4 regions of the Streptomyces sp. NPDC002680 genome follow, and region 2 is predicted to be linked to each of the others. Evidence: riboswitches for the same ligand, from Rfam matches in the RefSeq annotation. Region 2 holds a riboswitch; each other region holds the start of a gene.
The links. A riboswitch is a leader RNA that binds a small molecule or an ion and turns the genes downstream of it on or off. The one in region 2 is predicted to bind cyclic di-AMP.

Region 1: linked by a shared signal. The riboswitch ahead of ACFYXF_RS35830 (M23 family metallopeptidase) and the one ahead of ACFYXF_RS43775 (NlpC/P60 family protein) in region 2 are both predicted to bind cyclic di-AMP.
Region 3: linked by a shared signal. The riboswitch ahead of ACFYXF_RS09730 (M23 family metallopeptidase) and the one ahead of ACFYXF_RS43775 (NlpC/P60 family protein) in region 2 are both predicted to bind cyclic di-AMP.
Region 4: linked by a shared signal. The riboswitch ahead of ACFYXF_RS24825 (transglycosylase SLT domain-containing protein) and the one ahead of ACFYXF_RS43775 (NlpC/P60 family protein) in region 2 are both predicted to bind cyclic di-AMP.

The regions. Positions count from the first base shown of each region.
Region 1 is NZ_JBIAQP010000016.1:115,965-118,135, reverse strand. Features, by position in the region: gene ACFYXF_RS35830 (M23 family metallopeptidase) at 178-972, opposite strand; cyclic di-AMP (ydaO/yuaA leader) riboswitch at 985-1,153, opposite strand; gene ACFYXF_RS35825 (M16 family metallopeptidase) at 1,369-2,171, opposite strand, start outside.
Region 2 is NZ_JBIAQP010000023.1:91,132-93,302, reverse strand. Features, by position in the region: gene pcrA (DNA helicase PcrA) at 1-834, opposite strand, end outside; cyclic di-AMP (ydaO/yuaA leader) riboswitch at 1,124-1,283, shown strand; gene ACFYXF_RS43775 (NlpC/P60 family protein) at 1,291-2,171, shown strand, end outside.
Region 3 is NZ_JBIAQP010000003.1:23,809-25,979, reverse strand. Features, by position in the region: gene ACFYXF_RS09735 (PP2C family protein-serine/threonine phosphatase) at 1-583, shown strand, start outside; cyclic di-AMP (ydaO/yuaA leader) riboswitch at 843-1,000, shown strand; gene ACFYXF_RS09730 (M23 family metallopeptidase) at 1,012-2,082, shown strand.
Region 4 is NZ_JBIAQP010000009.1:280,206-282,376, reverse strand. Features, by position in the region: cyclic di-AMP (ydaO/yuaA leader) riboswitch at 576-741, shown strand; gene ACFYXF_RS24825 (transglycosylase SLT domain-containing protein) at 745-1,236, shown strand; gene ACFYXF_RS24820 (HAD family hydrolase) at 1,253-2,098, opposite strand.

The DNA.
Region 1 (2,171 bases), on a different contig from region 2:
GCTTTAATCCCCGTGAAACGTCGACGATTGACGTGTGTTCAGTGACTCTATTGCAGAGAACCGGAATTTCCGACGGCAGGCCGGAATCCGGGGATATTTTTTGGACACAGGGCCGCCGGAAACGCCGAAAGCCCCGGCTCGGGGAGCCGGGGCCACGACAAGAGATGCGCGTGGTTGTCAGACGTTCACACCGTGCGAGCGGAGGTAGGCGACGGGGTCCATGTCCGAGCCGTACTCCGGGGTCGTGCGGGCCTCGAAGTGGAGGTGCGCACCGGTGACGTTGCCGGTGGCCCCGGAGAGACCTATCTGCTGGCCCGGGGTGACGGTCTGCCCGACGGAGACGTTGATGGACGACAGATGACCGTACTGGGTGTACGTACCGTCAACCATCTTGATCACGATGTTGTTGCCGTAGGCGCCGCCCCAGCCGGCCTCGACGACCGTGCCGGAGCCCACCGCGTGGACGGTGGTGCCGGACGAGGCGTGGAAGTCGATGCCGGTGTGGCTGCCGGAGGACCAGACGGCGCCGCCCGCCTTGTAGCCGGTGGAGATGTACGAGCCGGAGATCGGGGCGACGAAGGTGTTGAGGCGCTTGCGCTCGGCCGCACGGGCGGCGCGGGCCTCCGCCTCGCGTGCCTCCTCGGCCCGCTCCTCCGCCTCCTTCTTCGCGGCGGCCAGGGCGCGTTTCTCGGCCGCGACGGCCCGCTTCTCGGCGGCGGCCCTCTCGGCGGCCTGCTCCTGGGCGGCGGCCTGCGCGTCGATCTTGTCGGCGAGCGTCTCGCCGATGGAGATCACCGGGGTGAGGCCGGTCTGCTCGACCGCGGACTCGGCGGCGAGCGCCGGGGCTGCGAGGCTGCCGACGGCGCCGGTGGTGGCGAGGGCCGCGACGCCGGCCGCGCGGACGGTCGTACGGGTGACAAGACTGGGGCGGCGGGGACGACGGTGCTTCCCGGTGGCGCGGGTGAACGCCATGTAGTGGCTGGTCCTTTCCTTCCTTCTCGCCTACCGGGTTAGCTGACGGGTTCGGAGCAGGAAGGTCTCCTACGGACCCCCTCGCAGCACGCGCGGGCGTCCGATTCACCCCAGGGACTGCACAAAGTGGGTCCCCGGCTCCCCTGGCTCGCGCCATGTGGGGACTCGGCGATGACTGCCCGGGTGCCGCGGCTGCGGCGCACTGCATGACGGACAGCCGGACCGACGCTAAGCCGCGTAACTTTCAATCAACAAACCGATCACGGGTTTTGTAGCGCATGCCACAGGGCAGACAGTCAACCTCTCCATCAATACGGGCAACTTGCCCATCAATATGGACAAGAGGGGCCCGGTGACGCTTCCGTCACCGGGCCCCTGTCGTGTACGCGAGTGCCGTTACTCGGCGGGGACGACGCTCACTTCGCCGATGCCGAGGGCCCGGACGGGCTCCTCGATCGTCGCCGCGTCACCGACGAGGACCGTCACCAGGCGGTCCACCGGGAAGGCGTTCACGGCCGCCGCGGTGGCCTCCACGGTGCCGGTGGCGGCGAGCTGCCGGTACAGCGTGGCCTGGTAGTCGTCGGGCAGGTGCTGCTCGACCTGGTCGGCCAGCGTGCTCGCCACGGCCGCCGCCGTCTCGTACTTGAGCGGGGCGACGCCCACCAGGTTCTGCACCGCGACATCGCGCTCGGCGTCGGTGAGCCCCTCGGCCGCGAGCGTGCGCAGCACCTTCCAGAGGTCCTCCAGAGCGGGACCGGTGTTCGGCGTGTCGACGGAGCCGCTGATAGCGAGAAGCGCGGCGCCCGAGCCGTCCGGGGCCGAGCGCAGGACCTGGCCGAACGCCCGCACACCGTAGGTGTAGCCCTTCTCCTCGCGCAGGACGCGGTCCAGGCGGGAGGTGAGGGTGCCGCCGAGGCAGTACGTGCCGAGGACCTGGGCGGCCCAGACACGGTCGTGCCGGTCGGCGCCGACGCGGCCGATGAGCAGCTGGGTCTGTACGGCGCCCGGGCGGTCCACGATCACGACCCGGCCGGTGTCGTCGGCGGTCACCGGCGGCACGGGCCGCGGCTGGGCCGTCGAGCCGGTCCAGGCCCCCAGGGTGTCGCCGAGCAGCGCGTCCAGGTCGACGCCGGTGAGGTCGCCGACGACCACGGCGGTGGCCGTGGCGGGACGGACGTGCCTCTCGTAGAAGGCGCGTA
Region 2 (2,171 bases):
GAAGCGGCGGCGGTAGTGCTCGGCGACGTCCGGGAAGGCGCGCAGCAGGTTGACCGTCGTCATGATCAGGTCGTCGAAGTCGAGGGCGTTGGCCTCGCGCAGCCTCGACTGGTACATCGCGTACGCCTGGGCGAGGGTCTTCTCGAAGCCATCGCTCGCCTGGGCGGCGAAGTCCTCCTCGTCGATCAGCTCGTTCTTCAGGTTGGAGATCTTCGCGCTGAAGGACTTGGGCGGGAAGCGCTTGGGGTCCAGGTCCAGGTCACGGCAGACGAGCGCCATGAGCCGCTTGCTGTCGGCGGCGTCGTAGATCGAGAAGGAGGACGTGAAGCCCAGCCTCTTGCTCTCGCGCCGGAGGATCCTTACGCACGCGCTGTGGAACGTCATGACCCACATCGCGTTCGCGCGCGGGCCGACGAGCTGCTCGACGCGCTCCTTCATCTCACCGGCGGCCTTGTTGGTGAAGGTGATCGCGAGGATCTGACCGGGGTGGACTCCCCGCTCACCGAGCAGATACGCGATGCGGTGCGTGAGCACACGTGTCTTGCCGGAGCCGGCGCCCGCCACGATGAGCAGGGGGGTGTCGGCGTGCACGACGGCCGCGCGCTGGTTCTCGTTCAGCCCGTCCAGGAGCGCGGCCGGGTCCACCACGGGGCGTGGGGCGCCGTCGCGGTAGTACGCGTCCCGGTCCGGCGGCGCGTCGAACTGCCCGCCGAACAGATCGTCCGGAACGGGCTCCGGCGCATGCTCGTCCTCGGGCGGCGGCGGGGGCTCCTCCTCGTGGGCACGAGGGCCCTGGAGGTCCGCCAGGAAGCTGTCGTCAAAGAGGCTGCTCATCGCTCTCCGAGTCTAGGCGCCCCCACTGACAACCGGCCGCCACCCCGAAAACATCCTCCGTGCTGTCCGGACAGCAGATCTCGGATCAGGATGAACACGTCAAGTATGGATCTAACGTCACACACTCCTCCAGATCGACTCCGGGAGTCATGTTTAAGGTTGAGGTCACAAAAACGTATCGGGCATAGCGGTCATCAACCTTCACAGGGGCCACACGAATTGGTTAGCGTGCCCTCCAGGCCGCTCGACCCCCACCGGCGAACATCGCCGGGCCGCGCGGCCTCCGCCGAGTCCGATCGTGCCGCCTGTGCGGCAGGAGCCGGGGACCCACCGAGAACTTGGGGTGAATCGGTCCGACCGCCGTCCAGGGCAAGGACCGTAGGGCAACCCTTCCGAACCACCCGCCCGAACCCGACAGCTAACCCGGTAGGCGGTACGTGGAAGGAGTCGCCTCCCTTGGCGTCGTCGCACCGCAAGTCGCGTCCTACGGGAACGCGCGTAGCAGGCATACGGACCCCCGCCTTCGCCACGGCGGCCCTGACCTCCGTCGCCCTGCTGTCCCAGACCGCCAACGCCGCGCCCTCAGCGCCCTCGGCCGATGACAAGCCGAGCATGGAGGAGGTGGAGGCGCAGGTCGACGACCTTTACCACCAGGCCGAGTCGGCCGCCGATGTGTACAACGCGGCCAAGGAGAGGGCCGTCAAGCAGCAGAGTCGCGTCTCCACCCTGATGGACGACGTGGCCCAGCGCACGCAGAAGCTCAACGAGGCGCGCGAGGAACTGGGTTCCTTTGCCGCGGCGCAGTACCGCACCGGGTCGGCCGCCCCCGACACGGCGACGTTCCTCCTCGCGGACGACCCGCAGGACTACTTCGACCAGAACCAGCTGATGGACCGTCTGACGGCCCGCCAGAAGGACGCGGTCGACGAGTACATCACGGAGCAGGCCGAGACGACGCAGAAGCGTCAGGAGGCCACCGCGAGCCTCGAATCGCTCACGGAGTCCCAGGACGACCTGCAGACGACCAAGACCGCGGTCCAGACGAAGCTCGCGCAGGCCCGCCAGCTCCTCTCCCGCCTCACCGCCGAGGAGAAGCTGCGGCTCGCGGCGATCGAGCGGGAGAAGCAGGCGGAGGCCCGCCGTCAGGCGCAGGAGCTCGCCCGACAGCAGCAGGCGGCGGAGCAGCAGCGCCAGCAGGAAGCGGCGGCGGCCGCGGCGGCCCAGCAGTCGACGGGCGGCACCTCCTCGGACACGTCGACGGCGCCGGTCACCGACTCCTCGTACGCCGCCAAGGCCGAGAAGGCCCTCGCCTTCGCACGCGCACAGATCGGCAAGCC
Region 3 (2,171 bases), on a different contig from region 2:
CGGGGACGTGCGGGGCAAGGGGATGGGGGCCGTGGCGGCCGTCGCCGTCGTCATCGGGGCGTTCCGGGAGGCCGCCGAGCAGGAGGCGACCCTGGAGGCGGTCGCCCAGCGGCTGGAACGAGCCCTCGCCCGCGAGGCCGCCCGGCGCGGCGGTCTGGAGGCCACCGAGGGCTTCGCCACCGCCGTACTCGCCGAACTCCCGCACGGCGACGGGGTCGTACGCGTCGTCAACCGCGGGCACCCCCCGCCCCTGCTCCTCGACACCGACGGCACCCTGCGCGTCCTCAGCCCGTCCGAAGCCGCGCTGCCGCTCGGCATGGGCGACCTCGGCGGTGCACCCGACCGGGCCGAGACGACACCCTTTCCCGGCGGGGCGATCCTGCTCCTGCACACCGACGGGCTGTCGGAGGCCCGTGACGGGCACGGCGACTTCTTCGCCCCGGCCGACCGGCTCGCGGGCCGCGTCTTCCACGCCCCGGACGCCCTCCTCGCCGCCCTCGCCGACGAGGTGCGCCGGCACGCGGGCGGCGGCACGACGGACGACATGGCGCTGCTCGCCGTACGCCGGCCCATCAGCTCATGAGGTCCTCAAGTTCTCGAGTTCTCATCAGTTGTCACCAAGGGTGAGTGAACGGTCCCGCTCCGCATAACATCTGACACACAGTCAAAACTCAGTAGTCACTTAGGGCACGGTCAACTCGCCCGATTTTCACCGGTGGTGACCCGGAACGTCCTCGGGAAAAGCGTTAACGATCAACAGGAACAGCTTGGAATACAGGGCCCTGGTCTATTAACGTTCGATAACGCAGCGCGGTCGTCCCAGCCGTCACAAGAGTCGGCTCCGTGCGCACGCGCCGAATCCCGCGAGGGAACCGGGGAACCACCAACTTGGGGTGAATCGCTCGTCCGCCGCCGTGGCAACACGGCAGGTATACGCGCGTAGGAGACCTTCCTGCTCCGAACCCGTCAGCTAACCCGGTAGGCGAGAAGGAAGGAAAGGAGCACGCCCACGTGGCGTCAAACCCGGCCGCCCCAGAGGCCCCGTTCGTACCGAGTCAGCGCGGCAGCGAGACCGAGGACGGGAAGATCCCGACCTTCGGCTTCGGCAGCCGTCGCACCGACGAGGGCCCCTGGGAGGAGTGGAATCCCAGCGCGGACACCACTCGTCCGGTTCGCGGCCGGCACCGCGTCGGCAAGCAGCGCGGCGGCGGAGGACTCGCCCGCAGCTCCACCGTTCTCGGCGTCGGTGTCATAGCCGCCGTCGGCGGGGCCGGTATGGCCACCGCGCAGACCGGCAAGCCGCCGGTCTCCATCTCCATCCCCGACCTGCCCTCCGTCGGCTCGCCCTTCGCGGGCGACGACGACTCGGACGCCGAGCCCCAGGGCTCCCCCAACGCGCTCAGCAGCGTCGGGGTCACCTCCGAGGAGACCGAGCAGGGCACCAGCGACGCGGGTGAGGCCCTGCGCGCCCGCATCATCCTCCAGGCCGAGCAGCAGAAGGACCAGGCCGAGGCCAAGGTCCAGCAGGCCGCCCAGGACGCCGCCGCGAAGAAGGCCGCCGCCGAGGCCGCCAAGGTCAAGCGCGAGGCCGCCGCGAAGGCCGCCGCCGCGAAGAAGAAGGCCGCCGAGGAAGCCGCGGCGAAGCTGGAGGCCGCGCGGCTCGCCGAGCTGGCCAAGCAGTACACGCTGCCGACCTCCTCGTACACGATCACCTCGACGTTCGGCCAGGCCGGCTCGCTGTGGTCCTCCGGTTACCACACCGGCCTCGACTTCGCTGCTCCCACCGGTACCCCGCTCAAGGCGGTCCACACCGGCACGATCACCGAGGCGGGCTGGAGCGGCTCGTACGGCTACCGCACGATCCTCACCCTCGATGACGGCACCGAGATCTGGTACGCCCACCAGTCCTCGATCAACGTCAGCGTCGGCCAGAAGGTCAACACGGGAGACGTGATCGGCCGCGTCGGCGCCACCGGCAACGTCACCGGGGCCCACCTCCACATGGAGGTCCACACCAGCAGCTCGGACACCGCGGGGATCGACCCGATGGCGTGGCTGCGGAGCATGGGCCTCAACCCGTAATCCCGTAACACGCGTGTTCCCTGATTCCGGCCGTTCACACAACCTTCGTGAACCGCCGGAATCAGCGCGTCCGGGGCGGGCGTTGACGA
Region 4 (2,171 bases), on a different contig from region 2:
CTCAAGTCAGCGTATCCGGTCACGTTTCGATCACCACGAGCGCCCGCCCGTCCAGGCCAGGCGGTATCGGATCACGACCGGAATGTTTTTGATCAGCCCATAAGTATGGACATTCATAAACATCCCGCGCCCCACCCGTCACACCAGTGATCGCACCCGCGCATACGCCACCACCTCCCTGACGGCACCCTCCGTACCCGTCGCTACGACAACGACGCGCATCGCACGAGAGGTTCCGCCCGCCCGACTGACACACCCACAAGAAGCATAAAAACCCTAAAAACCCCTATTCACCCCACTCATCTCACCCAGACCACGACTACCCCCACCCCGTGATTCGAGTCACTCCAAATTCCGGCCCCCACCACCCCCTCCCCCGCAAACTCCCCATTCGCAAAAGGCAAGTTACTCACCACCCCTCTCCGCGCATCCGCCCGTTTTGTCCACAACGTGCGCCCCAAATGACCAAGTCCTATGCTTCCGCCCCTTGTTCCACGCGTGTGCTCTCGCATACGTTCTCGCCACGCCGGGCGGATCGCCGAATCCTGCCACCGCCCGCAGAGCACCATCCCACCCACCCACACGTGACTCACGCAGGCAGGAGCGGGGGACCCAGGTAAGCCGCCGGTCCGGGCACGACGCCGGAGCGGCTAGGGGTGAAGTCGCGCGCCGAGCAGGCGCCCGGCCGGGCATCTCCCGCCCGAACCCGACAGCTCACCTCGTAGGCGTCGGAGAGGACTCAGCATGCCCGCACGAGGTCAGCACCAGCGCGCGAGAACCACCCGCCGCCCGCTCACGCGCACAATCGCCATCACCGGAACGGCCGCCGCAGCCCTGGCCTTTCCCTTCCTGACCGCGACAACGGCATCAGCCGCACCGTCGTCCGCCGCGTCCGTGTCGTCGGCGACGAACTACGCGAACAACCTGGACGGCTGGATCCGCGAATCGCTCGACATCATGGCGCAGAACGGAATCCCGGGAACGTACGACGGCATCTACCGCAACATCATCCGCGAGTCCTCGGGCAACCCGAACGCCATCAACCTCTGGGACTCGAACGCGGCAGCCGGCACCCCCTCCAAGGGTCTCCTCCAGGTCATCGACCCGACCTTCGCCGCCTACCACGTCGCCGGCACCTCGTACGACCCCTACGACCCGATCGCGAACATCACAGCGGCCTGCAACTACGCGGCGGCGCGATACGGCTCGATAGACAACGTGTACGGGGCCTACTAGGCCGGCCGACCCGCCCTCACCGCCACACCCCGGTCCCGTACCCGTCCCCGTCCCCGGCTCCGAACAGCCGCTCCAGCACGACCGCGATCCCGTCGTCCTCGTTCGAGAGGGTGACCTCGTCCGCCACCGCCTTGAGTTCGGGATGGGCGTTGGCCATGGCCACCCCATGGGCCGCCCAGTCGAACATGGGGATGTCATTGGGCATGTCGCCGAAGGCGATGGTGGCGGACGAGGCCAGCCCGAGGTACTCGGCGGCGAGCGCGAGCCCCGTCGCCTTGGTGATGCCGCATGGCTGGAGTTCGACGGTGCCCGGCCCCGACATGGTGACGGTCGCGAGCGAACCGACCGCTCCACGCGCCGCCGACGCCAACTCGTCGTCGGACAGCGACGGGTGACGCAGCAGCACCTTGCTGATGGGCGCGGCCCACAGGTCGTCCCGATGCGGCACCCGTACGGCGGGCAGCGTCGGGTGCGGCATCAGGTAACCGGGTTCGATGAGCGTCAGCCCGTCGACACCGTCCTGGTCCACGGCGGCGTACACCTGCCCGACCTCGGCCTCGATCTTGCCGAGCGCGGTCTCCGCCAGCTCCTGGTCCAGGGTCACCGACCACAGCAGACGGTCCGCGCCGGCGTCGTACAACTGCGCGCCCTGTCCGCACACCGCGAGCCCCCCAGCCCCGAGGTCGTCGAGCAGCGGCCGGACTCTCGGCGCCGGCCGTCCCGTCACCACCAGATGCCGGGCGCCGGCGGCCGTGGCACGCGCCAGCGCGGTCCGCGACCGGTCGGAGAGCGTGTCGTCGGCACGCAGGAGCGTTCCGTCCAGGTCCGTGGCGATAAGTGTGTATGAGGTGGGAGCGGCCATGATCCAGAGAATACGGATCGTTCGGCACATCGGTCTCCGCCCGAACCGGACGACGTTCGGCATCCCGGCAGCA